2 regions of the Glutamicibacter sp. NPDC087831 genome follow, and region 1 is predicted to be linked to the other one. Evidence: predicted binding sites of a transcription regulator. Region 1 holds the regulator's gene; the other holds the start of a gene.
The links. Region 1 encodes LexA, which represses DNA repair genes until DNA is damaged. Its sites were predicted from a motif close to TCGAACANNTGTTCGA; they were not measured.
Positions count from the first base shown of each region.

Region 1 (14,305 bases):
TTGCCGACTCGACGCGAATCCGTGTACGCAGGCTGGGTCTCCATTTCCGTGGGTTGCAACAATACCTGCACCTTCTGCATCGTCCCATCCTTGCGCGGCAAGGAGCGCGATCGCCGCCCGGGCGAGATCCTCGCCGAAATCCAGGCCCTGGTCGATGATGGGGCCATCGAAGTGACCCTGCTGGGCCAGAACGTGAATTCCTACGGCGTGGAATTCGGAGACCGCTTGGCCTTCGGCAAGTTGCTGCGCGCTTGCGGCGAAATAGAAGGACTCGAACGCGTGCGCTTCACCAGCCCGCACCCAGCGGCCTTCACCGATGACGTCATCGATGCCATGGCCGAGACCCCGAACGTGATGCCGCAGCTGCATATGCCGCTGCAGTCCGGCTCGGACAGGGTGCTCAAGGAAATGCGCCGCTCCTACCGGTCCAAGAAATTCCTGGGCATCCTGGAAAAGGTTCGCGAACGCATCCCGCATGCGGCAATCACCACCGACATCATCGTTGGCTTCCCGGGCGAAGCCGAAGAGGACTTCCAAGCCACCCTCGACGTGGTTGAAGCGTCGCGATTCTCCTCGGCATTCACCTTCCAGTATTCCAAGCGGCCGGGAACACCGGCAGCCGAACTTGAAGACCAGCTGCCCAAGGCCGTGGTCCAGGAACGCTACGAGCGACTGACCGCGCTCCAGGACCGCATTGCCAAGGAAGAGAATGCGAAGCAGCTGGGCCGTACCGTAGAAGTGATGGCCACCGAGCAGTCCGGACGCAAGTCCGGGGAAACCCGGCGCCTGTCCGGACGCTCGCAGGACCAGCGCCTGGTGCACTTCTCTGTGCCTGACGGAGCCCAAGCCCCGCGCCCAGGCGATCTGGTCACCCTGCCTATTACCGAAGTGGCATCATTCCACCTGATTTCTGATCCCACCGCTGACCAGTACTCCCTGCGCCGTTCGCGTGCCGGGGATGCCTGGGACCGTGCCCAAGCCGAAAGCTGCGGGGTACCTTCCCCAGCTGCGAACGGTTCCATCGGCCGCACGAGCTTGGGCATGCCAACCTTGAAAGTGCGTAGCTAAGTACATGACCAATTCGAACCTGCCGGTCATCGCCATCGTCGGCCCCACCGGCACCGGCAAGTCAGATTTGGCTATTGCCCTGGCCCGGGAACTGGGCGGGGAAATCGTCAATTCAGATGCCCTGCAGTTCTACCGCGGCATGGATATCGGCACCGCGAAGCTGCCGGTGGATGAACGTGGCGGCATCGAGCATCATTTGCTCGACACCATGGCCATCACCGAGGAAGCGTCCGTCGCGGCCTTCCAAGCCCAAGCCCGCGACCACTTCGCCCGAATCCAGGCCCGCGGCAAGATTCCGGTGATGGTCGGCGGCTCTGGACTGTATGTGCGCGCAGCACTTGACGTCATCGATTTCCCGCCGACGGATCCCGGGGTCAGGAAACGGCTGGAGGCTGAGGTCGAGGCCGAAGGCGACGGACCCCTGCGCCGCCGTTTGGCCGAGGTGGACCCGGTGTCAGCTGGGCGCAACCTGGATTTGCGCCGCGCGATCCGGGCCTTTGAAGTCTACGAGATTTCCGGGCGGGCCTTCAGCTCCTTCATGCCGCAACGCGAGTATGCCGCACCGGCAATCCAGATCGGTTTGAACTATGACCGGCATGCATTGCACGAAGCCCTGGAGGCCCGCGTGCACAAGATGGATGCCATGGGATTAGCCGAAGAAGTCGCAGGACTTCTTGAACAAGGATTACGCGAAGGCAAGACCGCTTCGCGTGCCATCGGGTACCAGCAGTACATTGACTATTTGGATGGGCTGATCACCCGAGCCGAAGCCATCGACCAGACGATCATCGCCACGCGCAAGTTCGCGCGACGGCAGATCACCTGGTTCAATGCAGACCAGCGGGTCAACTGGCTGAACCCGATCGAACCGGGACTGCTGGAAAAAACGCTGAAGATCATTGGCTAGCCAACATACGCAGGAAAACTCTAGGAGCATTGATGTACCGCACCGAACTAGGACAGCTGGCTGGACAACATTTTGCCAAGGGCCACGCTACCGGCAACGACTTCGTACTGGTTGCAGACCCTGAAGCAAAGCTCGACATCACCCCCGAACAGGTAGCGGCCCTGTGCCATCGCCGCTTCGGCATTGGCGGCGACGGGCTCATCCGTGCCGTGCCAACCTCCAAGGTTCCGGGATACGAAGAGCAGTTCCTGGAGAACCCCAAGGCCTACTGGTTCATGGATTACCGGAACAACGACGGTTCCATCGCCGAAATGTGCGGCAATGGCGTGCGTGCCTTCGCGCACTACCTGATTGCCGAGGGGCTGGTGAGCCTCCAGGTGGGGCAAAGCTTCCAAATCGGCAGCCGTGCAGGGGTCAAGGAAATTACCCGCCTGGTCGATGGCTACGCAGTGAACCTGGGTCCTTGGGGCCTGATCTTCGAGCAGGACGCGGCCGAAAAATCCGTGGACTCCATGGTCAAGCCGCGTGGCTGGGAACAGGCCCTGCCGGCCTTGAGCATCACCATGGGCAATCCGCACACCGTTGTGGCGTTGCCCGATGCCCGAATGCTCGAAGAATTGGACCTGTTCCAGGCACCAGAGGTATCTCCCGTTCCTGCCCACGGCACCAACGTGGAATTCGTGGTTCCATCCGAACCGCTGATTGAAGAAGACGGAGTTGCCCAGGTCCAGATGCGCGTCCATGAACGCGGGGTAGGCGAGACCCTCTCTTGCGGTACCGGTGCCTGCGCGGCTGCAGCTGCCGTACGCTACTGGGCGCGCAGCACCGCGCTGATCAACCAGTGGGCTGTTGCGGTGCCAGGCGGCGTGGTCGGCGTTGAATTCCGCGGCAATGCAAGCGGCGGAGAAGATACGATCCTCAGCGGCCCAGCGGATCTGGTGGCGCGCGGGATCCTCGGTGCGCAGTAGAACTGATCCGGTTCTTCGCAGAACCGCAGATTGGCTCGGCAGCCGATCTGCGGTTTGCCTTCGGTCCTCTAGGCCGGGCGCGCTACCTTCAGCACGCGGAAGGCCTTGGCGGTCGCTTCGCGGGTGATCTTCCACTCCGAGGGAAGCTGCTCAACCAGCCACTTCTGCAAGGAGTCACTGCCAAGGTTCTTCTGCACCACCATCCAGGCCTCGCCGCCCGGGGCCAAACGCGGCAACCACAGCATCAGCAGCTCATGCAGGGCATCCTTGCCGATGCGAATGGGCGGGTTGGACCAGATGGTGTCGAATTCCAGGTTCGGATCCACGGAATCAGGAGTGCCGACAACAACGTTGGACAAGCCCAACGCCGTGGCGTTCAAGCGGGCCAGATCGATGGAACGCTCATTGACGTCGACGCCGTAGACCTCGGACTGCGGGGACTGCTCGGCAGCGGCCAAGGTGATGGGCCCCCAGCCGCACCCGATATCCAGGATGCGTCCGCGAGGGGCCGGCACGTACTGCAGCAATACCGCTGTGCCCTTATCCAGCCCGGCAGGGGAGAAAATGCCGGAGGCCGTCTGCACTTTGCGCAGCGAGCCATTGAGCTCGACTTCGATGGTGCGACGTTCGTCTGCCGAGGCCGGGCTGGCGGTGAAGTAGTGATCCGAGGTCATAGGCAAAGTTTATCGCCCAGTACGGTTACCCCAAAGAACAGGGTCTCCAACGTGAGCAAAGCGATATAGGCACGACACGATATCACTGATAGAGTTTTCCCTATGACTTTCATTTTCGTCTAATACGTAATCCTCTTGGTTACCCGCGATTCCACGAGCTGGCCGTGCACTTCTTGCGCGCCCACCTGCATGAATCAGCAGACAGCAAAGTCATTTCCCCTTCTTGGCAGTTCTTCTTTTTGGAACCCCGCATTCGCCTTTGCTCACCGGTAACCATGCATTCACCTGTCTGCTCATAGACCTTTAATCCTTGCAAAGGACCACGAATGTTTGATGAACCAACCGAAACTGAACGCGCCACGTCGCAAAGTGGGGCCCACCCGCACTATTCTGGAAAGCGAAGTACTTCTAAGGAGACCATGACTAACTCCGAGTCACACGAGCACGATTCGGCATCTATGGATGATGCCCAGATCCAGGCCGCCATCGATCGAATCCTCGCAGCCGACGATGCGCAGAGCCCGCAGGTTCAGCACTTCGGCGAAGAAGAGAGTTCCATCTTCGCCGGGCAAGCCTCTGCACTGAACCGTTTTTCCTCCGGCCTCACCCATTTCGACGGGGACCAGGAAGATTTGGACGACCGCCGTGCGCTGCGCCGCGTCGCAGGCCTGTCCACGGAACTGGAAGACGTCACCGAAGTCGAGTACCGCCAGCTGCGCCTGGAACGCGTCGTGCTGGCTGGCATCTGGAGCGACGGCACCGTCACCGACGCCGAGAATTCTCTGCGTGAGCTCGCCGCTTTGGCAGAGACCGCCGGCTCGGAGGTCCTGGACGGGCTGGTGCAGCGTCGCAGCAAGCCGGACCCATCGACTTTCCTCGGCTCGGGCAAGGCTGAAGAGCTGCGCGGAATTGTTGCTTCCACTGGCGCCGATACCGTGGTTGTCGATGCAGAGCTGGCTCCTTCGCAGCGTCGCGCCTTGGAGGATATCGTCAAGGTCAAGGTGATCGACCGCACCAGCCTGATCCTGGATATCTTTGCGCAGCATGCCCAGTCGCGAGAGGGCAAGGCGCAGGTTGAACTGGCCCAGCTCGAATACCTGCTGCCGCGCCTTCGCGGTTGGGGAGAATCGATGTCCCGCCAGGCCGGTGGCCGCGTGGGTGCCGCCGGTGGCGGTATCGGTTCGCGTGGACCGGGTGAAACCAAGATTGAAATGGACCGCCGCCGCATTCGCGACCGCATGGCGAAGCTGCGCCGCGAGATCAAGGCCATGAAGCCTGCGCGCGAAGCCAAGCGTGCCAACCGCAAGCGCAATGAGGTTCCGGCCGTAGCCATTGCCGGCTACACCAACGCTGGCAAGTCATCGCTGCTTAACCGACTGACCAACGCCGGTGTGCTGGTGGAGAACGCGCTGTTCGCTACCCTGGACCCGACCGTTCGCCAGTCGGCGACCGAAGACGGGCTGACCTACACCCTGGCCGATACCGTGGGATTCGTTTCCAACCTTCCGACCCAGCTGGTGGAAGCCTTCCGTTCCACTTTGGAGGAAATCGCCGATTCGGATCTCATCCTGCACGTCGTTGACGGGTCCCATCCGGATCCCGAAGGGCAGATCCAGGCCGTGCGCACCGTGCTCGGCGAAGTCGACGCGTTGAACATCCCAGAGATCATCGTGGTGAATAAGGCTGATGTGGCTGATCCGTTCGTTATCGAACGCATCCGCAACAAGGAATCCAACACTGTGGTTGTCTCTGCGCATACCGGTGAAGGCATCCAGGAGCTGCTGGAAAAGATCAGTTCCTCGATTCCACGCCCCGGAGTCCAGCTTGAGGTACTCATTCCCTACAACCGGGGGGATTTGATCGCCAAGCTGCACCAGAGCGAATCCGAGATCCTGGAAAGCGAACACCTGGAGGAGGGCACCCGGCTGATCGTCAAGGTGCGCGATTCCTTTGCTGCAGAGTTGGAGACCTTCAACCTTCATGGATAAGCAAGAGCAGGCCCTGGGGCTCCTGGAGGCCGCGGTCACTTCCATGGGCGGCGCCATGCGCACCGGCCAGCAGGAAATGGTCAAGCACGTGGTCAGCGCGTTGGAAGACGAAAAGCATTTGCTGGTGCAGGCCGGTACCGGAACGGGCAAGTCCATGGGCTACCTGATTCCGGCACTGGCCCACGCGCAAACCAGCGCCAAGCCAGTGATCGTCTCCACCGCGACATTGGCGCTGCAATCGCAGATTGTCGGCCGTGACGTACCGCGATTACTCGACTCGCTCAAGGGCAAGCTCTCGCGCCCGATGGATGTCGCGCTGCTCAAGGGGCGCTCGAACTACCTGTGCCAGTACAAGCTCGGCGGCGGATACCCGGATGACGAAGGCACTCTTTTTTCCATGGACGAGCCGGCAATACCTGCCGGCACCACTTACTCGCCGCTGGCTAGCGAAGTAATGAAACTGCGTGAATGGGCCGAAGAGACCGACACGGGTGACCGCGATGAACTGGTGCCCGGGGTTAGTGACAAGGCTTGGAAGCAGGTCTCGGTTTCGGCCATGGAGTGCCTCGGCTCGCAGAAGTGCCCGATGGCGGACGAATGCTTCTCGGAAATGGCGCGTGCCCGTGCCGCCGAGTCCGACGTGGTCATTACGAACCATGCGTTGCTGGCGGTTTCGGCCTTCGAGGGGCTTTCGGTTCTCCCGGACTTCGAAGTCGCGATCATCGATGAGGCCCACGAACTGCAAGATCGCGTGACCAGCTCGGTTTCGGGCGCGCTCTCCTCGCGCATGGTGCTTACCGCCGCTGGCGGTGCCAAGCGCCATTGCGGTATCAATGCGGATGAGATGGTCAAGGCCGCAAACCGCCTGGAAAAGTCGTTGACCGGGTTGCCGACAGGCTTGCTGGAACATGGTCTGCGCGAAGACATGGGCATTGCCCTGAACGACATCGTGGAGCAGGCCCGGCTGGCTCTGGCGCTGTCCAAGCCCGAAGCCAATGCACCGGCCGATGGCGGCCGCCAGACTGCCCGCTCCCAGCTGCAGGCAGTGATGGATGATGCGATTCGCATGCTCGAATCCGAAGAACGCCGCGAGGTCCTGTACACCACCCGTCCGCGGGAGTTTGTCGAAGGCCGGGGCTACGTCGAGGCCGATGAGAGCCAGCCTGCAACCTTGAACGTGGCACCGTTGTCGGTGGCCGGCAAGTTGCGCGAGGGCCTCTTCGACGGGCGCACGGTCGTATTGACCAGCGCCACCTTGGCCATTGGCTCGCAGTTCGACTCGGTAGCAGGCTCCTTGGGCCTGATGGGCGCCGGCGCTCCATCATGGACCGGCGTAGATGTTGGCAGCCCTTTCGATTACCCCAAGCAGGGCATCCTCTACGTGGCCAAGCACCTGCCCAAGCCAGGACGCCAACTGGCGGCGGAGACGCTGGATGAGATCGAAGATCTCATCAAGGCCTCCGGTGGCGGCGCCTTGGCGCTGTTCACTTCCAAGCGTTCCGCCGAGGAAGCGGCAAGCATCTTGCGCGAGCGCCTGGACGTGGAAATCTTGTGCCAGGGTGAAGCCAGCATGAAGTCGCTGGTCGAACAGTTCAGCAGCGAACGCGACACCTGCCTGTTTGGAACCATGACCTTGTGGCAGGGCGTGGACGTGCCAGGCGATTCTTGCCGGCTGGTCATCATCGACAAGATTCCTTTCCCGCGCCCGGATGATCCTATCTCCAAGGCCCGTTCCGAGGACGTGGCCAAGCATGGCGGAAATGGCTTCATGCAGGTTGCCGCCACCCATGCGGCGATTCGCCTGGCCCAGGGTGCTGGGCGCTTGATTCGTTCGGTCGGGGATAAGGGCGTTGTGGCGATCCTTGATTCGCGCATGGCCACGGCGCGGTACGGCAGCTTCTTGAAAGCTACCCTGCCGCCGATGTGGCCGACTGTCGATAAGAAGGTCATCACTGGTGTTCTCAAGCGATTGAACCCGGGCGGGAAATAGCCGCGGCCAGAATATGAACTTGAGCTGTCCTTCGGGACAGCTCAAGTTCTTTAACCGGTACCAGCATGATGCTTCCAGATGCACTAAGGTCTGTGACAAGAACTGATGAAGCTCGAATCGGAAGGCACCATGGAGTCCATGCAGGAATTGGCGCACCAAGCCGCGATCGACACCCACCAGCGGTTCGGGCATCGCCTCATGGGGTTGCCCGGAACGTGGATTGGACAGAGCTACAGCAAAGCGCATCGGTTGCGCGACGGAAGCATGCTCAGCAATCTCAATGGTTTCGCGCACCCGCTTGCGGAGTGGAACTATTGGTGGCAGGCGCACTATCTGGATGCCATCATCGATGAGGGCCGATCGTACTGGGACGAAGGCAACGAACACCGGGCGCGCGAAGCGCTTGCCCGGGCCAACGGCCTATTGCGCGGCATTCGAATTCGAAACTTCGGGATCTTGCCCAACTACTTCTTCGACGACATGGCTTGGCTTGCCCTGGCCAGCGGCCGCCTGTCAGAGTTCACGCAGCTGGTGACGGGACACAGGAGCCGTCCTGCCGAGGCGGCAGTTCGGACGCTGGGACGGCAGCTCCATGCCGGCATGGATGGGGTGCTGGACGGCGGCCTGCACTGGTCCAGAAAGCGGGATTTCAAGAACACGCCAGCCAACGCGCCGGCGGCACTGTTCTTTGCCCGTACCGGGGAGAAAGAGACCGCGCGAGAGCTTCTCCAGTGGCTGGAAAAGAATCTGTTCAGCGTGGAGCGAGGACTGTATCTGGACGGACTTCGGTTGACCACGCAGGGACACGCCGTGGAACCAGCGGTCTACACCTATAACCAGGGCCTGGTGCTCGGGGCATTGCTTGAGCTTGGCGAGCCTGCTGATCTGGCTCACGCTAAAGTACTGATCGATGCCACCACGAAATCGCTGTCAACTGCTGCCGGGGTCCTCTCGTTCAACAGCGGGGGAGACGGCAACCTGTTCGCGGGGATACTCTGCCGATATCTGGCCCTCGCCGGTAATGATGGCCGTTTGGAAGCCCGGAGCCGGGAGCAGGCCAGGAGGCTGGTCATGGCAACGGCGCGCCATCTGGCTGACCAGGAACCACGCCGGCTTTCGGCGGCAATCCAACGCTGGATGATCTTCTCGGCGGCCGCTCAATTCGAGTTGAACGCCGGCCAATAGCGGGTTAAACGAGAATTGCGCTGGTGCCAAGCACCAGCGCAATGACCGTACGTATTCTAGAGCGAGCGCATCACCGAGACGACGCGTCCCATGATCGTTGCGGCATCACCCAAAATTGGTTCGTAGCGCGAGTTCTGCGGAAGCAGCCAGGTATGCCCGTCACGCTGCCGGAAAGTCTTTACCGTGGCTTCTTCATCGAGCAGGGCAGCTACGATGTCGCCGTTGTCCGCCGTCTGCTGGCGGCGGACAACTACCCAGTCGCCATCGCAAATCGCAGCGTCAACCATTGAATCGCCGGAAACCTTGAGCATGAACAGTTCGCCGTGGCCTACGAGCTGACGAGGCAACGAGAAAACATCTTCGACGGACTGTTCGGCAAGGATCGGACCGCCGGCAGCGATACGGCCAACCAGGGGAACCATGGTGGTGTCAGCGGAAGTGCTCAATTCAATGATCTTGGCGTCTTCGCTGGCATCTGGCTCGACCGGCTTCGAAACTTCGGCCTTCTCGGCGTCTTCGGCCAGCTGCAGAGGCAGCAGGATTTCCATTGCGCGCGGACGGCGTGGATCTCGACGGATATAGCCGAGCTTTTCCAGCTGGCTCAGCTGGTGGGTGACGCTCGAAAGGCTCTTGAGCCCTACTGCGTCACCAATCTCACGCATCGATGGTGGATAACCGTTCTTGCCGATTGACCGCTGGATCGTCTCCAGGATCTTCTTTTGGCGAATCGTCAGCGAACGTGCATTCGATCGGGGAGTGCGTTGTGAAGCTGACATGAGATTTTGCCTTCCCTAGCAATCATTCGAAAGTTCGTAAGTCCAAACTGTCGGCGCTAGATGGTGAGATGTTTTCATTGCTCGTCTACTTCGAAATCTTAGTAGATAAGCGAGCTTCTTTCAAAGATTTGTTCGAAAACTTCTGGACAAGTTCCGCAAACCTCTGTTAGAACAGATATACGAGGTTCGAACAAGTTTTCGAATCTACGCTTTCGAATACAAATTCGCATCACTTGAATTTCTTGAGGAGACAAAGTCATGGCAACCGTCGCACTTGACTCAAATCAGACCCAGGCACCACTGAAGATCCGCATCAACCGTCGCGGATGGGCCGTGCTTGTGGGTATGCCCATTTTCGCACTCACCATCGCCGCAGCTTTCTTCATCTCCATGTTTGCCTCTGACGCGCATGCCGCAGCCGATACTCCTGTTGGAGTCGGAACCGTTGATGTCACCGTTATTCCAGGGGATACGCTGTGGAGCCTGGCCCGGGATTACGCCACCGGTTACGACGTGACCTCGGCAGTGGGCCACATCGCCGAACTCAATGCCCTGACCGGCAGCGAAATCCAGGTTGGCGAAACCTTGTCGATTCCGGTCCTTGCCGGCTAGCTTCCCCAGCCTGCTTCGAGTTTGTTACCTGTGGCCGTAGCGGATTCACCGGCAGGCGCGCTGCGCACGTAGACTTGATGCGTGAATGACCGCAGTGAACTTTTGAGTCAGCTGCCCTTGCGTGAGAATCTCCGCGGGCTATCCCCTTATGGCGCACCACAAATTGACGTGCCCATCCAGCTGAACGTCAACGAGAACACCCATCCGTTGCCACCGACAGTCGTCGATGCCATTGCACAAGAGGTGGCCAAGGCGGCGGCAATGTTGAACCGGTATCCGGACCGCGAGTTCACCGAGCTTCGCGAACTCCTAGCCGATTACCTCGGCCACTCGCTCACCAAGGACAATATCTGGGCCGCTAACGGTTCCAATGAAATCCTGCAGCAAATCCTGCAAGCCTTTGGCGGCCCCGGCCGTGCCGTGATGAGCTTCGGCCCAACCTACTCCATGTACCCGCTGCTTGCCAGTGGTACTGACACGAAATATATCGCCGGTGAACGCGCCGCAGATTTCACGTTGTCCGCCGATTCCGCAGCCGCACAGGTTCGCGAGCACAAGCCGAACATCGTTTTCCTCTGCTCTCCGAATAACCCCACCGGCACGGCCCTTGGCCTGGACGTCATCACCGCGGTATATGAAGCCATGAGCGAGCATAACGGCATGGTGATCGTGGATGAGGCGTACGCCGAGTTCTCCTTGGCCAGCACCACCTCGGCGCTGAGCCTGCTCGAAGGCCGCCAGCGGCTGATTGTCTCGCGCACCATGTCCAAGGCTTTCGCCCTGGCCGGTGCGCGCGTAGGCTACCTGGCCGCTGCGCCAGAAGTCACCGATGCCATCCGCTTGGTGCGACTGCCGTACCACCTGTCGGCAGTGACCCAGGCAACCGCCATCGCGGCCTTGAAGAACATCGAGTTGCTGTTGGCCCAGGTCGAGGACATCAAGTCCCAGCGGGACCGCATCGTCGCGCGCCTGAAGGAACTTGGCCTCAAGCCATCGGTCTCCGACTCCAACTTCGTCTTCTTCGGTGGCGTCGAAGACCCCCACAAGATTTGGGAAGGCCTGTTGGAAGCCGGCATCATCATCCGCGACAATGGAATCCCGGGAACCTTGCGTGTTACGGCAGGAACCGAATCGGAAACCACAGCCTTCTTGGAACGACTTGCCGAACTGCTCGGCTCGCAGAAGTAATCAAAGACAAGCGAAGGAAGACATGTCTGCCGAATTGATTGGCGCACGTCGCGCCCGCATGGAACGCGTGACCAGCGAATCGTCCGTATTCGTTGAACTGGACCTCGATGGCACCGGTGTCTCTGAGATCAGCACCTCGGTGCCGTTCTACGACCACATGCTGACTGCGCTATCCAAGCATTCGCTCATCGATCTCACCGTGCGTGCAACCGGCGATACCCACATCGACGTTCACCACACCGTCGAGGACACCGCGATCACCATTGGCGAAGTACTGCGCGTGGCACTGGGCAACAAGGCCGGCATCCGCCGCTTCGGCACCTCCTACGCTCCACTGGACGAAGCCCTGTCCCGTTCGGTAGTCGATGTGTCGGGCCGGCCATACCTCGTGCACTCCGGCGAGCCTGCGGGCCAGGAATACCACCTGATCGGTGGTCACTTCACCGGTTCGATGACCCGTCACGTCTTCGAAGCCATCACTTTCCACGCACAGATCTGTGCTCACATCGAGGTGCTCTCGGGTCGCGACCCGCACCACATCGTTGAAGCGCAGTTCAAGTCCTTCGCGCGCGCATTGCGCGAAGCGGTAGAGCGCGATGAGCGCATGGGCGACAAGATCCCATCCACGAAGGGTGCACTGTAAGTGGAAAAGAAAACAGTAGTTGTCCTGGATTATGGGTCCGGCAACGTCCGCTCCGCTGTGCGCGCTTTGGAAGCCGCCGGCGCCGAAGTGGAACTGACCGCAGATCCGAAGAAGATCGTGGCCGCCGACGGCCTGGTAGTCCCCGGTGTTGGCGCCTACGCCTCGGTCATGGAGCAGCTGGCCAAAACCGGTTCCCTGCGTTGGATCGGTCGCCGCATTGCCGGGGGCCTGCCGGTTTTGGGTATCTGCGTGGGACACCAGGTCTTCTTTGAAGAAGGCGTGGAACACGGTGTGAAAACCGAAGGCATTGGCGAATGGCCGGGCAAGGTTGAACGCCTGCAGTCAGATGTCATCCCGCACATGGGCTGGAACACGGTACGCCCGCCGGAGGGATCCAAGCTGTTCGCCGGCATCGAGGGTGAACGATTCTACTTCGTGCACTCCTACGCTGTTCAGAAGTGGGAATTCGACGTAACGCAGCCAGCGATGACCCCGCCACAGGTGACCTGGTCGACGCACGGAACGCCCTTCGTGGCCGCCGTCGAGAACGGCCCGCTATCGGCAGTGCAGTTCCACCCGGAGAAGTCCGGGGACGCTGGCGCGCAGCTGCTTCGCAATTGGTTGGGGACGCTCTAGGCATGTGGACCCTTATTCTGGGCGTTGTCGGGGCCTTCCTGATTGGCGGAGCCATTTCGCTGAAGAGCCAGAAGGCCCATATCTCATGGATCATCGCGCTGTGGGTACTTGCAGGCCTGAGCCTGATCGCAGCCTGGTCCTTGACCTACTAATCACATTACTTCTTCACTAAGGACATCATGAGCGAGCAACCAATCCTCGAACTTTTGCCTGCAGTAGATATCGCTGGCGGACAGGCAGTGCGCCTGGTCCAGGGCGAAGCCGGTTCCGAGACCGGATACGGCGACCCGCTGGAAGCTGCGCTCTCCTGGCAGAATGCCGGCGCTGAATGGCTGCACCTGGTCGACCTGGACGCAGCCTTTGACCGTGGCAGCAATGTTGAGATTGTCCAGCGCATTGCCAAGGAACTGGATATCAAGGTCGAGCTCTCCGGCGGTATCCGCGATGACGCTTCACTTGACCGGGCCCTGGAATTCGGTGCTACCCGCGTCAACCTCGGAACCGCCGCGCTGGAGAACCCGGAATGGACCAAGCAGGCCATTGCCCGCCACGGCGACAAGATCGCCGTGGGCATGGACGTGCGCGGAACCACCTTGTCCGGCCACGGCTGGACCAAGGACGGAGGCGACCTGTGGGATGTTCTGGCCCGCCTCGAAGATGCCGGATGCGCCCGTTACGTCGTCACCGACGTGACCAAGGACGGCACCCTGCGCGGACCGAACGTTGAACTATTGCGCGAAATCGCTGCCAAGACCAGCAAGCCGATTGTCGCCTCGGGCGGCATCTCCTCGCTCGAAGACCTCCGGGTCTTGCGCGAGCTGGTTCCAGAAGGCATCGAAGGAGCCATCATGGGCAAGGCGCTGTACTCGGGCCAATTCACCTTGCAAGAAGCGCTCGATGTAGCAGGTCGCCGCTAGGCCCCATGCTGCAGCAGGGAAAGACGATTCAGGAGCTCGCGCTTTTGAATCGTCTTTTTTTATTCGTGAAAGCGGATCCCGGTCTTTCCCTCCTCGGGCCCGCGACTGCGCGCAGGTGCTGGGAAAGAAATCTGAAATCATCGGATAGGGGTGTCCAAGCTCATGACTGCAGTTTTGAAACTTCCCTCCAACAACCCCGAAACCACCGATAGCATGGAGCTATGAGTACCGAGCAACCTGAATCTGCACCCAAACGCCACCTGCCGGGACATATTGTCGCTGCACTGGCGCAGGCAGGCTCTAGCACCGACTCTGCCGGTCAGGACTGGGAAGGCCGGGACCTGAGCGGTGAAGGCAACCCCCTGCATAATTTCGACAAGGACGACGGCAAGGCCGACGCCAACGTCGTTGCCGCACTGGCGGCCTTGCGCGATGGCAGCGCAGGGGAGGGCGAGGTGCATAAATCCTTGTCCGAGGCACGCGTTTTCGTTGCGGTGGTAGCCCAGCTCGGCGAAGAAGCCATGACGGAACACGGCTTCGCATCCGACAAGGAAGCCGATATGGCGCTGGTGAAAATCAAGGCTCCAGATGGCCGCATGGCCCTGCCGATCTTCACGACCGTCGAACGATTGCAGGCTTGGCACAAGGAAGCTCGACCAGTGGCGGTTTACGCCCCGCGGGCGGCCCTCTCGGCAGTCAGCGAGGAATGCCAGCTGCTGGTACTCGATCCCGGAAGCGAATTCACCTTCGTGC
Region 1 is NZ_JBIUVH010000003.1:413,428-427,732, forward strand. It holds gene miaB (tRNA (N6-isopentenyl adenosine(37)-C2)-methylthiotransferase MiaB) at 1-1,068, shown strand, start outside; gene miaA (tRNA (adenosine(37)-N6)-dimethylallyltransferase MiaA) at 1,073-1,975, shown strand; gene dapF (diaminopimelate epimerase) at 2,008-2,943, shown strand; gene ACIOJF_RS12730 (methyltransferase) at 3,012-3,617, opposite strand; gene hflX (GTPase HflX) at 3,944-5,605, shown strand; gene ACIOJF_RS12740 (ATP-dependent DNA helicase) at 5,598-7,595, shown strand; gene ACIOJF_RS12745 (glycoside hydrolase family 76 protein) at 7,701-8,780, shown strand; gene lexA (transcriptional repressor LexA) at 8,837-9,556, opposite strand; gene ACIOJF_RS12755 (LysM peptidoglycan-binding domain-containing protein) at 9,815-10,168, shown strand; gene ACIOJF_RS12760 (histidinol-phosphate transaminase) at 10,250-11,356, shown strand; gene hisB (imidazoleglycerol-phosphate dehydratase HisB) at 11,379-11,999, shown strand; gene hisH (imidazole glycerol phosphate synthase subunit HisH) at 12,000-12,635, shown strand; gene ACIOJF_RS12775 (hypothetical protein) at 12,638-12,787, shown strand; gene priA (bifunctional 1-(5-phosphoribosyl)-5-((5-phosphoribosylamino)methylideneamino)imidazole-4-carboxamide isomerase/phosphoribosylanthranilate isomerase PriA) at 12,815-13,552, shown strand; gene ACIOJF_RS12785 (SseB family protein) at 13,774-14,305, shown strand, end outside.

Region 2 (14,305 bases), on a different contig from region 1:
GCGGCAGTTACCCCGTGCAGGGGTTCCGACCGCCAGCTTTTCCGTGCCTGGGGCAAAATGCGCAGGGTTAAGCGAAATCGCCGGGCACCTCCGAAAGGGAGGCGCCCGGCGATTTCGCTTGGATCAGTCCTTGGGCTTGTCGCCGCAGACGATCTTGTGCCATGGGCTGTAGGTCCAGCTCTTGGTTTCAGCTGGCAGCTTCTTGGATCCATCGAAGGCTTCCCGGTAGCGGGTGATATCGATGCTGAAGCCCTTCTTGCCACCAGATTCCGAGACGCACTTTTCGGCCGGGTTGTACTTGGTCTCGGGGTTGGTCTGGTTGTACTTGCCCGAGCTCTTCTGCGAGACATCCCAGTACTTGGTGGACCACAGGCGGGTATTGACCTTGTCGCCCGAAACCCAGGCCTGGATCATCACGCCGTAGGGGGTGTTGTTCTCCCAGATCATGTCGATCTGGCCTTCCCACAAGGTGGCTTCGCGTCCCGCGGGGTAGCGCTCGAACCAGCGCGAATGCGGCTTGTGGGTGATGTCGTCGTATCCGGCCAGGAAGCCGACGTTGTACATCTGGGTGGAGATCTGCGAGAGTCCGCCGCCTACGGCTTCGGTGCTGAAGCCGCTTTCCACGACCCCGGAGCTGTAATAGCCGTTGGCCACGGTGATCGGGCCCAAGGCCTGCAGCAGCGAGAAGCGTTCGCCGGGCTTGATGATATCGCCATTGACGCGCGCCGAACCGGCATGCAGGTTCTTGGTGCGTACGGTATCGGAAGCCGGGTAGGGAGTGGAGAAGGTGACGATCGGTTCCTTGATGCCGAGCTTCTTCGCATCTGCGGTGGTGAAGTCGGCTTCCTTCTCGGTCATCTCAACTTCGGCAGTGCGGTTCTTGGCAGCGGTGGCGGCCAGGACCTTGGCGCCCAGGCCCTTGGTCTCCAGCGAGATGCCCTTGGAGGACTTGATGATGGACGGCTTGCCGTCCTTCAAGACGATCTGCGCATCCTTGGCAGTGCTGGAAAGATCGGAATTCTTCGTCGCAGCCTTGTAGAGCTTCTCGTCATCCAATGCGATCGCTGGGGCGCCATCCTTGGGCGCGTACTTTGCCGCCGCGGCAATAGACGCGGCCGAGATGGACGCTTTCTTGTCATCCGATGCCAGGATGACCTCGTCCTTCAGCAGCGCCTTGACGTCCTTGTCGTAGAACGCCTGCAGGGCGTCGGCAGAGATTGCCGGCTTGCTGACCTCGGCAGGCAGGTCGATCGCCGCGCCGGCAATTTCCCATTCCTCGCTGATCAGTGTGGCGGCTTCTTCGGTCTTCAGCGCTACGCCGTCAACGGGCTTGGTCAGCTTCGAGGTGCCATCCTTGAAATCGATGGTTCCTTCGGCGACCTCGGCATTGGCCTTCTTGGCCAGCGCTTCAAGCTGCGCGCCCAGTTTTTCCTGATCTACGTCGACCGCTGGGGTGACGTGGAATTCGCCGGTGAGCCGCTCGTAGAGCTTGGCCGGGTTGATTTCGTAGGAAGTCAGTTCGTTGATGGTTTCATCAACGTTCAGTTCCAGGCCGGCCTTGGCCGGATCCAGGGTGTACTTTTCACCGTTGACGGTGACATCCATTGGCTTTTCAGCCAGGGGGAGTACCTCGCGTTCCAATTCGGCGCGAGCCTGGTCCTTGTTCATGGATCCGATGTTGACGCCCGCAATTGACGCGTTGGCTGGAACCTGGGAACTGACATAGGCGGCTCCGCCGAAATATGCTGCGGCTACGGCTGCAACACAAGAACCGGTAATGATCCAAGGCTTGGCCTTGCTCTTCGGCTTCTTCTTGTCTTGTGCGGAGTGCGTAGGCGTAGTTGAGGAACTGTCCGGGGAGGGGGTCTGCACTGGTCTGGTAGCTCTTTCGAAAGCGATAGGGGCTACGCGCGCGGCTAGGACTTATGCCGCCAGCCGTTAAACGCGTCAATAGAAATACTAACCGCTGGAACAACCGATCAAGTTACCGAAAGCCGCTATCGGCAGAATTGTTATGCAGTTGTTGGATTCCGCTAAGCCAAATCATTGAGTACTAGGTCGGCGATGACGTCCAGGCGCGAGAAGTCCAGGCGCACGTCCGCCTCATCGCGCAGGGCAGGCTTCGCATTGAAAGCCACACCCAAACCCGCGGCAGCAACCATGGCCAGATCATTGGCGCCATCACCGGCGGCGACGGTTGCCGTCATCGGGATGTGATGTTCCTCGGCCCAGGCGCGCAGCATCGTTTCCTTCATGCCGCGATCGACGATCTGGCCGTGAACGGTTCCGTCAAGAATTCCCTCGGAAATGCCCAAGGTGTTAGCCAGCGCATGGTCCAGGCCCAGATGGGCAGCCAACGGATCCAGGATCTGCTGGAACCCGCCGGAAACTACGCCGACCTTGTGCCCAGCAGCGTGGAACCGCTTGACCAGGGCTTCGGCGCCGTCCGAGAGGACAATGCGCTGGCCTACCTCGGCAAGGACAGTATCTGGCAGATCCTTCAAGGTAGCTACGCGCTGGATCAAGGACTGGGCGAAATCCAGTTCACCGCGCATCGCGGCTTCGGTCACCGCAGCCACTTCTTCTTCCCGTCCAGCGTGAGCGGCGAGCAGTTCGATGACTTCCTGCTTGATCAAGGTGGAATCGACATCCATCAGCAAGAGCAGCTGCGGAGCATCGACGAGTTCGGCCGGTACCACCGCTACGCACATGTCCGCGTATTCCAGTGCGCCGTCGGCGACCTGCGCATCGACGAATGCCGCAGCAGCCTGCTGCAGCTTCGCCTGATCGGCCTGTTCAAGGCGGAACTTGGCGACCAGCCGCTCTTCGCTGGCTTTGATCTGGCTCTCGTCCGCGGCGGGAATGAGCCCGGCGGCGGCCGCTTGCTGCAATACAGCGTTGAAGTCTGTGCGGGAGAAAGCGGGGCGGGATGCGAAAACCAATGATGAAGCCATGCAACCATTTTTCATTGCTTCGGTGTTTACGACCAAACATGACGTGTTGGCGCAAAGCTGCTGACCAGGCCCAGGGGAGCGAACTAGTATTGCCGTTGGACGCAATACAGGTCAATCCGGCGATCTCAGGCCCCGTTCGGCATTTCCAATTAGTGAAACAGGGGCGAAAAGTCTAATCTTGAATACCATGAGCGAAGTGCTAACTTTCAAAGATGTCAGCGTTGTACGCGGGCGAAAAGACCTGCTCAAGGACGTGTCCTGGGAAGTCAAAGAAGGACAGCGGTGGATTGTGATCGGCCCCAATGGCGCCGGCAAGTCGACCTTGATGAACATTGCGGCCACCCGGCTGCACCCAACCCGCGGTACCGCGGATATCCTTGGCGAACGTTTGGGCAAGGTGTCGGTCTTCGATCTGCGTCCGTTGATCGGCCTGAGCTCAGCCCTGGTTGCCAACTCCATTCCAGCCAACGAAACCGCGCTGAACGTAGTACTCACCGCGGCTTACGGCATGACCGGTCGCTGGCGCGAGAAGTACGAGAAGCTCGATGAGCGCCGTGCTTTCCATCTGCTGCACAACTGGGGCATGTCCACCTTCATGAACCAGCCTTTCGGCAAGCTTTCCGAAGGCGAGCGCAAGCGCGTGCTGATCGCCCGTGCCTTGATGACCGATCCCGAACTGCTGATCCTCGATGAGCCTGCAGCAGGCTTGGACCTTGCCGGGCGCGAAGACCTGGTTGGCAAGATGGCGGAACTGGCAGCCGACGAGGATGCCCCGGCGCTGGTTCTGGTAACCCACCACCTTGAAGAGGTGCCAGCGGGATTCACCCACATCCTGATGATGCGCGACGGCGAAGTTGTCGCTGCCGGCGAGATCGAATCCACGCTGAACGAAGCGAACCTGGAAGCAACCTACGGCATGCCGCTGAGCCTGCGGCGTGAAGGTGGACGCTACTCTGCTTTCGCACGCAGCTAACAGCAATAACTAAAGGGGAAAATTCCACGTGATCGAATTTTGGCGCGAAGCCCTGGTCTTCATTGGTGGACTGTGGGCCGGAACTATCAACACCGTCGTCGGTTCGGGCACGTTGGTCACTTTCCCCATTCTCGTGGCGTTGGGCATGGCTCCGGTGAATGCCGTCGTCTCCAACGCCATGGGTCTGGTTGCTGGTGGCTTCTCCGGTGCCTGGGGGTACCGTCGAGAAGCTGCCAGCGTCAAGAAGACGCTGCTCAAACTCGTGCCGGTTTCACTGATCGGCGGGTTGATCGGTTCCTTGCTCCTCCTGAACCTGCCGGAGTCCGTCTTCGGCATCGTTGCGCCGGTGCTGCTGGTTTGCGCGCTGGTGCTGGTGATCTTCCAGCCCCGTCTTGCCAAGTGGGCGAAGACCCGGCAGGCCGCTTCCGGCGGCACCGACCCGGATGATGCCGATCGCGCCCAGATTCCAATGGTCCTCTACATCCTGGTGTTCATCATCGGTGTCTACGGCGGCTACTTCACCGCCGCGCAGGGAGTCCTGCTGATGGCGGTATTCGGCGTGTTCTTGCAAGCATCCCTGCAGCAGTCCAATGCAATCAAGGTCATCCTCTCCCTGATCGTGAATCTCGTGGCGGCCGCGATGTACCTGATCATTGCGCCGGAACGCATCAATTGGCTCGTCGTCCTGCTTATCGCTGTCGGCTCGCTGATCGGCGGATTTGCCGGCGCCAAGATTGGCCGCAAGCTCTCGCCTGGGCTGCTGCGCCTGGTCATCGTCATCCTGGGCCTGGTCGCCCTGGGCAACATGCTCTACAAGTTGGTGTAGCTTCGTGGCTGAAATTCTCAACCCTGAACGGATCCTGCCGGTCGCGGATCTGGCCGATTCCCGCCTCGATGAGTACCTCCGGCTCTCCGAAGCGAACCTGCGTATGCGCACTGACGTGGAAAACGGGCTCTACATTGCCGAGAGCACCAAAGTGGTGCAGCGTGCGATCAACGCGGGCCACGTGCCGCGCAGCTTCTTGCTCGCCGAAAAGCATCTGGACCAGCTAACCGAGGAGTTCAACCGTTTCCCAGACGCGCCGATTTTCATTGGGGATGATCGGCAGCTCCAGGATCTGGTCGGCTTCCACTTGCACCGCGGCGCCATGGCAGCGATGAATCGTCCCGAACCGCTGGATCTGGACGAAGTGCTTGAAGCCAGTTCGCGCGTCGCCATCTTGGAAGACATCGCCGACCATACTAACCTCGGCGCAATTATCCGTTCGGCTTCAGGGCTCGGCGTTGACGCCGTGCTGCTCACCCCCAAATGCGTGGACCCCTGGTACCGTCGCAGCGCCCGCGTCTCAATGGGGACGGTCTTCGACCTTCCTTGGGTACGCATGCTGTCGTGGCCAGAGGACATCCAGACCTTGAAGAGGCATGGCTACGAGATGCTCGCCATGGAACTGACCGAGGACGCGATCCCGCTAAACGAAGTAGAGATCAAGTCTGGCCAGAAGGTCGCCATGATCTTGGGCAACGAAGGCAGGGGAGTTACCGATGAAGCTCTGGCCGCCGTTGACCGGACCGTGATCATCCCTATGTACCGCGAAGTGGATTCCCTGAATGTTGGTGCCGCTAGCGCAATTGCATTCTGGCATTTGTGCTCCGCGCCACGCTAAGAAGGTTTCTGCCGCCGCCGCTTTTGCGATAGGATGGACTGTCTGTGCATTGAGGTCTCTTCATGGAGCCCTGAATGCGGGACACAATTTCCGAGTAAGTAGCTACTGGCAAAATCCAGTGGCCATAAACAAAAAGGTGTATAGCTATGAAGGCTGATATCCATCCACAGTACGGCCCAGTTGTCTTCAACGACCTGGCATCCGGCGAGAAGATCCTGACCCGTTCGACCGCTAAGTCGGACAAGACCATCGAATGGGAAGATGGCAACACCTACCCAGTAATCGACGTCGAAATCTCGGCAGCTTCGCACCCGTTCTACACCGGCAAGCAGCGCATCATGGACACCGCTGGTCGTGTCGAGCGCTTCAACGCCCGCTTCAAGGGCTTCGGCGGCAAGAAGTAATACTTCGCCCCTAGCAAGCTTTCGCGGCGTGTTTCCAGTATTTGGAAACACGCCGCTGCTGCTTTAACAGCACACCTGTCCATCAGTGACTGAAAAATGTTTTCACGGAACCGTCTAAGAGGATTCGTTTTTCGCGCCACGATACGCATCGCGGCATCTTGGCAGTTTCCTGGATGCGCCAGTGACTGAAAAATATTGTCAGCAGCGTCCGCCCCAGCGTCTTCCGGCTCAATAGCCGTCGGGGCGGCAGGAGATGACTGAAAAATGCTCTCACTTAACTGACTAGGAGGATTCCTTTTTCGCGCCGTGATGCGCTAGTGGCATTTTGGTAGTCGTCTCGATGCGCCAGTGACTGAAAAATATTGTCAGCAGCGTTCGCCCCAGAGTCGTTCGGCGCAATAGCCGTCGGGGCAGCCGGGGATGACTGAAAAATATTTTCACGGAACTGTCGTAGAGGTCCCGTTTTAGGCACAGCGGTGCGCATCGGGCATTTTGGCAGTTGCCTGGAGGCGCCATTGACTGAAAAATATTGTCAGGAGCGTTTGCCCAGAGCTTTTCGGTGCTATAGCCGTCGGGGTTTCCAGTGGCGGCTGAATAAGGATTCGCTGACTCGTCGAAGCAGACGTCTTGGCCGCACTGCTCCGAGCAACTGGCTCCATCGCCGTTGCGTGAATGGTGTTATTGGTGGTGTGGAGGTGCTGGTGACTGAAAAATTCTGTCACCCAAAAACCGGTCAATCGGGATAGCGTCCTCAGCCTGTTTCCTTCTGGCCGTCATCTGGCGGCGATTCAGGACCGGGATCCTCGTCTGGAATGTCGACGCGAGGCTTGAGCCCAAGTACCCTGCGTACTTCTGCCGTGAGTCGAATATGCGGCAAAGGAATGACCTTAGGGCGCTCTGGGCAATGATCATTTACATGATCGAATTGGTCCACACGCTTGACGCTTTCCGGAATAACGAGTGCGCTCAGCCCGTGTGGAGTCACCCACATCTTGGATCCGTCAGGACGCGGAACGACTTTCCAACCCAATGCATGCTTGAACATTTGATGCTGCTTGCACAGCAGATGCGTATTGTCCCTGGTCGTATGCCCTCCGTGAGCCCAGCCATTTATATGGTCAATCTCGGAGCGGTCAGCTGGACGGCGACAGCCGGGGAAGCAGCAATGCTCATCGCGGTGCCGTAACAGATCCTTGAGGCTCTGCGAGGGCCGGTAGCGCCTTCGCTCGACATCTATCGCGGCGCCAGTCCATGGGTCGGTCAGCACGCGCTGGAACGAAGGCGCATCCTTTGCCAACACCAATGCGACCCCCAGTGGGATGGGGCCGTAGCCTTCCAGGTCAGCCACGGTCCTTGTAGGATCCGCCAGCATTTCCACCGCGGGAATCGTGATGGATACCCGTGGCTTGAGGGGCGTGCCTTCCCGGTCCGGCCAGCCGTTGAGGATGATGTCTGCAAAGGCGTCCGCTTCTATTAGCTCCCGGGTGCGGGGATCCTGCGGATCGTTATGCTGATCAGCTAGCCACTTGACGGAGTTCTTGATGGAATGAATCACTGCGGCACTGTTGTAGTACTTGAGGGTGGACATGCCATTTTCGTTATCCCATAGCGTGAGCTTGCGATTCTTTTCAGACTTCTTGTGCCTTTGTTCGGCGGCCTCCGGGCACATCCTGTCATGGAACCGGCGTGCGCGTTGGTATATCGCGTCATCAGACGCAGTCTTCGCCATGGGCAACAGCACGCGTTGCATCTGCATGATTTGTTCGGGGAGCAAGTCCTGCGAATACTTCACGATGTCATGCGCTGCCTTGGGCGTGATCTCTCCTGCAGCCAAAGCCGTGAGGGTTTCCTTGCAGGCGTAGCGAAGACCCTTGGCATAGAACATCCGCTTGCCTACCATGCGAGGGGTCTCACGCAGCGCGACAGCCGCTTCTGCGATGAAGTTGGAGTTGATGACCTGGTCACTGCCGCGGTCAACGCCATAGTATTGAGCACTTTTCCGAGCCTCGCGTTCCTCCTCCTCGGTAGTGGTCCCCGCGGTGGCGATCATATCGGCAAATGATTCACTGACTTGTTCTACTGAATCGGCCAGCAGCACAGATGTCATTGCATCGAGGGTGCTCTGAATGCGTTGGATCTTCTTCAGCCGTTCGAGGGCGTCGTCGGGGCCATTGAGCGGGCCCGCGTCGTAGAGCTCATCTGCCAATTGCTTCAGCGGACCATGGAACAGGTGATGTTCGAGATGGTCGCTGAATAACGAATCCTTGTGGGATTCTGTGCGAGTGCCAGCTGGGGGCAACGGTAGACGATGTTCATCATCGTCGTCATGGATGAAATCGGGTATAGCCATAGTTAATTATCCTGCCGGCAACAGACAGTTTGGCCCGGAAATCCGCGGAATGTGGAAGTATTCTCGAATATTTATTCGATTGTTATCCGGCGTCGAATGTTGCCACTGCGAACCACCGAATCCGGGGGTGCGTGGATTCGACTAGCGGGCAGCCGGGGATAGAATGAAACCATGAAGCATCATGGTGAATACAAGGTAGTCGGTGGCAAATTAGTCGTTGTAGATCTGGATACTTCCGATGGCGTGATCACCGAAGTGTCATTGAATGGCGACTTCTTCCTGGAACCAGATGATGCACTCGATGACTTGAATGATGCGCTACGCGGTTTGCCAGCGGACGCCAGCCACAGCACCATACGCAATGCGGTAACCGACAATCTGCGTGAAGGCGCAGTGATGTTCGGTTTTGACGAAGACGCCATCGCGCGCGTCGTCCGCCGCGCGCTGGGACACGCCACCAAGTGGGAAGACCACGAGTGGGAAGTCCTGGGCCCGGAGATCATTCCAATCACCGAGCAAGTGGCGCTGGATGAGGTGCTGACCCGGCAAATCGCCAAGGGGACCCGCAAGCCGACCATCCGTTTCTGGGACTGGAGCGAAGGTGCCGTCGTGATCGGATCCTTCCAGTCGCTGAAGAACGAAGTGGACATGGAGCAAGCCGAAAAGCACGGCATCCAGGTGGTTCGCCGCATTTCCGGAGGCGGCGCGATGTTCATGGAAGCTGGCAACTGCATTACCTACTCGCTCTACGCTCCTGAATCCCTGGTGGACGGCATGAGCTTTGCCGATTCCTACCCGTACCTGGACGCCTGGGTGATGGAAGCGCTGGAAAGCATCGGCCTGGAAGCGTACTACAAGCCGCTGAACGACATCGCGACCCCTGCCGGCAAGATCGGCGGCGCAGCGCAAAAGCGCCTGGCCAACGGTGCGATGCTGCACCACGTCACGATGAGCTACGACATCGACGCGGAGAAGATGACCCAGGTGCTGCGCATTGGCCGGGAGAAGATCTCCGACAAGGGCATCACCTCAGCGGTCAAGCGTGTGGATCCGCTGAAGTCGCAGACAAAGCTGGATCGCATGGAGATCATCAACGTCATGATGGACACCTTCGCCAAGCGCACCGGGGCCAAGCCGGCGCAGCTGGATGCCGAATCCCGTCTGGCGGCGAAGGAATTGGCCGAGGCCAAATTCGCTACCGCGCAGTGGACCGCGCGGGTTCCGTAGCGAGCCAAGATCCAAGGGGCTGTTCTCGATCAAGTTCGAGGCCAGGCCCATGTTTTGCTTGAGGCCATGGTTGCTGTGGCCCTGCCATCTCCGCTGCGCCGGCAGCGTGTAGCGGCACGGAAAAGCCGGCCCGCTGCGTGGATAAGCAGCGGGCCGGCTTCGGAGGGCCAGCGCCTAGCGGCTGGTGCGGCTGTAGGCCTGGGCCTTCAGCGAGCGTTCCAGTTCTGCGCGTTCCTCAAGCAGGATGCGCTTGAGGGCGGCCGGTGCGCTCTCATGGCGTTCCAGCCATGCGGTAGCGGTAGCCAGTGCATGGTTCTGCTCGATGGCGCCCTGGAGATCCTGGTGCCCTGGATACAGCCCCTCGATCACGCGCGTGGCGAATTCCATGCCCATGGTCTCGAAGACCGGCAGGATCGCGGCCCAGTAGCGTTCCTCGAACGGTGCCAGCAGGGCGGAGGAACCCATGGTGAAGCCCAGCGCGGTGGCCGAGAGGGCATCGTTGGACAGCTCCCCGTGTTCATCGCGCGCCATCAGCACGGTGTCGAAAGCGGTGTCCTTGGCCTGCGGATCCGGGCGCGCCGCCAGCGCGGTGCGAACCGAATTCTGCGCCACGCTGGTGGGGTTGGCCTTGGCCGCTTCGTGCATGGATGCCTCGGCGGCCTCGTCGAGCCGGCCGGAAGCGGCCAGCGCGATGTAGGAACCCCACAGCAGCTGCTCATCGACGGTGACCTGGTAGGCATTGGGCTGCTCGCCCAGGAAGGCGTCGAGCACCTCCGGAGCCACGCCGGCACGGGCCAGGCGAACCAGGGTGCGCGCGGTGGTGGTCTGCTGGTCTCCGCCGGCCTCGAACCGGGTGAGCCACCCGGTGAGGGTTGCGGCGGCCTTCTGGCGCAGCTCCGCGCGCAGCTCGGGGGCAACGTACTTGGAAATCGAGGTGGCCAACTGGTCGGTAAGCACCCCGAAGACGCCCGCGTCGGTGACGGCGTGCGCGTGATCGAGGATCGCCTGCACGTAGCTTTGCGCATCCAAGGTGGCCGAACGCACCGCATCCCACAGCGACGCCCAGCAGGTGGCGCGGGGCAGCGAGTCGCCCAGGCCCGAGAGGTGGCCGAGCAAGGTGGCACGCGAAACCGGGTCGAATTCGATCAGCGCATAGGTCTCATCGCCGTCGTTGGGCAGCAGCAGATCCGGGATCCGGCGTCCGACCAGGAAGTCCAGGGCCGCAGATTCGCCGGAGAGCTCCACGTCCACCGAGTCGGTGCGCACCAGCTGGCTCCCGTCCAGCTGGTAGGCGCCGACCGAAAGCACATGCGGGCGGGCGATCTTCTGCCCGGTGACCGGATCGGTGCCCGACTGGATCAGCGATGCCGCGGTGATGGTGCCGCCGGCATCGGTGGTGTACTCGACGTGCAGCTTCGGCACGCCGCTGGTCTTCAGCCAGGCATCCGCCCACTGGCCCATATCGCGGCCGCTGGCCGCTTCGAGCGCTTCGAGGAAGTCATCCAGCGAGGTATTGCCGTAGGCGTGCTTGCGGAAGTAGGCGCGGGCGGCGTCGCGGAAGGCCTCGGCGCCGACAAAGGCGGCCAGCTGCTTGAGCACGCTGGCGCCCTTGGCGTAGGTGATGCCATCGAAATTCTGGTCCGCGGCCAGCAGGTCAGGGATGTCGGCCACGATGGGGTGGGTGGTGGGCATCTGGTCGGCCACGTAGGCCCAGGCCTTGCGGCGCGCCGCGAAGGTGGTCCACGCGGTGGTGAAGTCGGTGGCTTCGTCGTTGGCCAGGGTGCCGATGTAGTCGGCGAAGGATTCCTTGAGCCACAGGTCATCCCACCACTTCATGGTGACCAGGTCGCCGAACCACATGTGCGCCATTTCGTGCATCAGGGTGTTGCCGCGCTGCTCGTACTGCCCTTCGGTGGCGTGCGAGGTGAAGACGTAGCGTTCGGTGAAGGTGACCAGGCCCGGGTTTTCCATGGCGCCGAGGTTGTACTCCGGCACGAACGCCGAGTCGTACTTGCCCCACGGGTAGGGGTAGTCGAACAGCTGGTGGTAGTAGTCCAGGCCCTGGCTGGTCAGCTTGATGATCTCGTCGCCGTCGAAGTGCCCGGCCAGCGAGGCACGGCAGGTGGCGGCCATCTCGATGCTCAGCTCTTCGCCGTCATCCAGCCGCTGGAGGTGCTCGCCGCGCACCACGTGGTACGGTCCGGCCAGCACCGCGGTGATGTAGCTGGAGATCGGGGGAGTCGGGGCGCAGGCCACGGTCTTGGTGCCGTCATCGTGCAGTACCTCATCGACGATCGGCTGGTTGCTGGCCAGATGCCAGGTTGCCGGGCCGGTGAGGGTGAAGCGGTAGCTGGTCTTCAGGTCGGGTTGCTCGAAGCAGGCGAAGACCCGGCGCGCCTCGGAAGGCTCGAACTGGGTGTAGAGGTAGGTTTGCCCATCCTGCGGATCCACGAAGCGGTGCAGACCCTCGCCGGAGCGCGAGTAGATCGCCCGCCCGGTGATCTTCACGGTGTTCGGCACGTCGGTGCGCAGCTGATCGAGGTAGATGCGTGCATCGAGCACTGCGGATTCCAGGTCGATCGCGGTGCCGTTGACCAGTACCTCGTCCACGGATTCGTGGATGAAGTCGATGAAGGCTGCCGGATCCTTGGAGCTGAAGTTCAGCGTGGTGATCGAGCTGAAGCTGGTGGCTGTGCGATCGGTGGCATTGGAAAGATCGAGCTGGACCTCGGCGAAGTGCCATTCGATATTCCGTGCGCGCCAGGCCGCTTCGTCGCGCCTGAGGTTTTCATTGGGTGCATAGCGTTGAAGTGTGTCCACCACCCCAGCTTAGCTGTGAAAGGAATGCTTTAGGGTTCTTTTTGCTAAACTTCCCGGCTCGCCAGCAGGGCGCGAATGCCGTGGAAGTGCTCGGAGATCAGCTGCCGGGCGGTTTCCACGTCCTTGGCGCGTACCGCGTCGAGGATATCGCGGTGGTCCTGGGCGGTCTTGGCCGGCTGGGTGATTTCCAGATCGGAGTCGATCGCATCGTAGATGGTGCGGTAGACATCCCAGAACACTCCGAGCAGGTTGGTCAGCAGCTGGTTGCCCAGCGGCTCGAAGAGGATGCGGTGGAAGGCCTTGTCCTGCTCGACGAAGGTCTCCTCGCGCGCCGCGTGCTGCTCCATCTGGCTTACGCACTGCTCCAAGGCCTCCAGGTGCTCGTCGGTGACCGCGCGGATGGCCAGGCCGATCAGGCCGGTTTCCAGTGCCTGGCGGACATCGACCAGCTCACTGGCCTCATGACCATGGTGGCGCAGCGACATCTGCCCGCGGAAGGCGAGGGAGTCATGCAGGGCGTTGAGATTTTCCTGGGCCACGAACATGCCGAAACCGTGGCGGGTGTCGATGATGCCCAGGGCCTGGAGCACCTTGATCGCCTCGCGCAGGGAGTTGCGCCCCACACCCAGCTCGGCCATGAGTTCCTGCTCGGTGGGCAGCGGGTCCCCGGGCAGCAATCCGCGTTCCAGGATCAGCGCGGTGATGTCATTGGTCAGCGCGCGCAGGCGGGCACGGGCATCTGATCGGCGGGCTGGCATCGTGCTCAACGGATCCTGCTTTCCTCGGCGGGCGGAGAAGTTCATGTGACGCAGTTGACCATGCGGCGTGACGTCCACTACAGTCTAGACCATAGATCGGACATCCTACGTCCTACAACACTCACTCATTTTCCTGGAGGTGGCAAGAATGGCTTTGAACGAAGTAGCCAACAAGCCCTTTGCACGACGAGATTTCCTGAAGATCACCGGCATGGTTGGCGCTGCTGCGGCATTCTCGGCCAGCCTGGCCGCCTGCTCCCCAGGAGCCAGCGGCGGCGCGGGCAGCACCGCAGCTGCCGGCACGGGCACCATCGAGGCAGGCATTTCCTACGCCCTGTCCACCGGTTTCGACCCGATGACCTCCTCCGGCGCGACCCCGTTCGCCGCCAACATGCACATCTTCGAAGGCCTGGTGGACCTGCACCCGGCCACCCGTGAACCGTACCTGGCGCTGGCAGCGGCGGAGCCGAAGCAGATTGACGACACCAGCTGGGAAATCACCCTGCGCGACGGGGCCACCTTCCACAACGGGGAAGCGGTCACCATCCAGGACGTCGTCTACTCCTTCGAGCGGGTGCTGGACACCGGCAACGCCTCGTTGTTCGCCCAGTTCATCCCCTTCATCAAGTCGGTGAAGGCCAAGGACGAGAAGACCGTGGCGTTCACGCTGAACTACGCCTTCCCGCTGTTCCCGACCCGCATCTCGGTGGTCAAGATCGTGCCGAAGGCCGTGGCTTCCAAGGACCAGGCCGCCTTCGACGCCGCACCGATCGGCACCGGCCCGTACAAGCTGGTCTCGGCCACCAAGGACGACAAGATCGTCTTCGAGAAGTTCGAGGACTACAACGGCAAGTACCCGGCGACCGCCAGCGGCATGACCTGGTTCCTGCTCTCCGATGCGGCGGCCCGCGTGACCGCCATGGAATCGGGCCGCGTGCAGGCCATCGAGGACGTGCCGTACCTCGACATGGACCGCCTGGCCTCGAAGGCCACGGTGAAGAGCGCCGATTCCTTCGGCCTGCTGTTCCTGATGTTCAACTGCGCCAAGAAGCCATTCGACAACGCCCTGGTCCGCCAGGCATTGCACTACGGCCTGGACACCGAGTCGATCATCAGCACCGCGCTGCTGGGCAACGCCAAGGCGGCCAGCTCCTA
Region 2 is NZ_JBIUVH010000001.1:1,108,483-1,122,787, reverse strand. It holds gene ACIOJF_RS05485 (VanW family protein) at 124-1,872, opposite strand; gene serB (phosphoserine phosphatase SerB) at 2,034-2,954, opposite strand; gene ACIOJF_RS05475 (ABC transporter ATP-binding protein) at 3,142-3,927, shown strand; gene ACIOJF_RS05470 (sulfite exporter TauE/SafE family protein) at 3,956-4,753, shown strand; gene ACIOJF_RS05465 (RNA methyltransferase) at 4,758-5,591, shown strand; gene ACIOJF_RS05460 (type B 50S ribosomal protein L31) at 5,738-5,995, shown strand; gene ACIOJF_RS05455 (DUF222 domain-containing protein) at 6,747-8,345, opposite strand; gene ACIOJF_RS05450 (biotin/lipoate A/B protein ligase family protein) at 8,517-9,572, shown strand; gene pepN (aminopeptidase N) at 9,747-12,392, opposite strand; gene ACIOJF_RS05440 (FadR/GntR family transcriptional regulator) at 12,437-13,195, opposite strand; gene ACIOJF_RS05435 (ABC transporter substrate-binding protein) at 13,299-14,305, shown strand, end outside.
Region 2: ACIOJF_RS05455 (DUF222 domain-containing protein) is a predicted target of LexA. The motif match lies at 8,409-8,424, and genes of this name have one in related genera.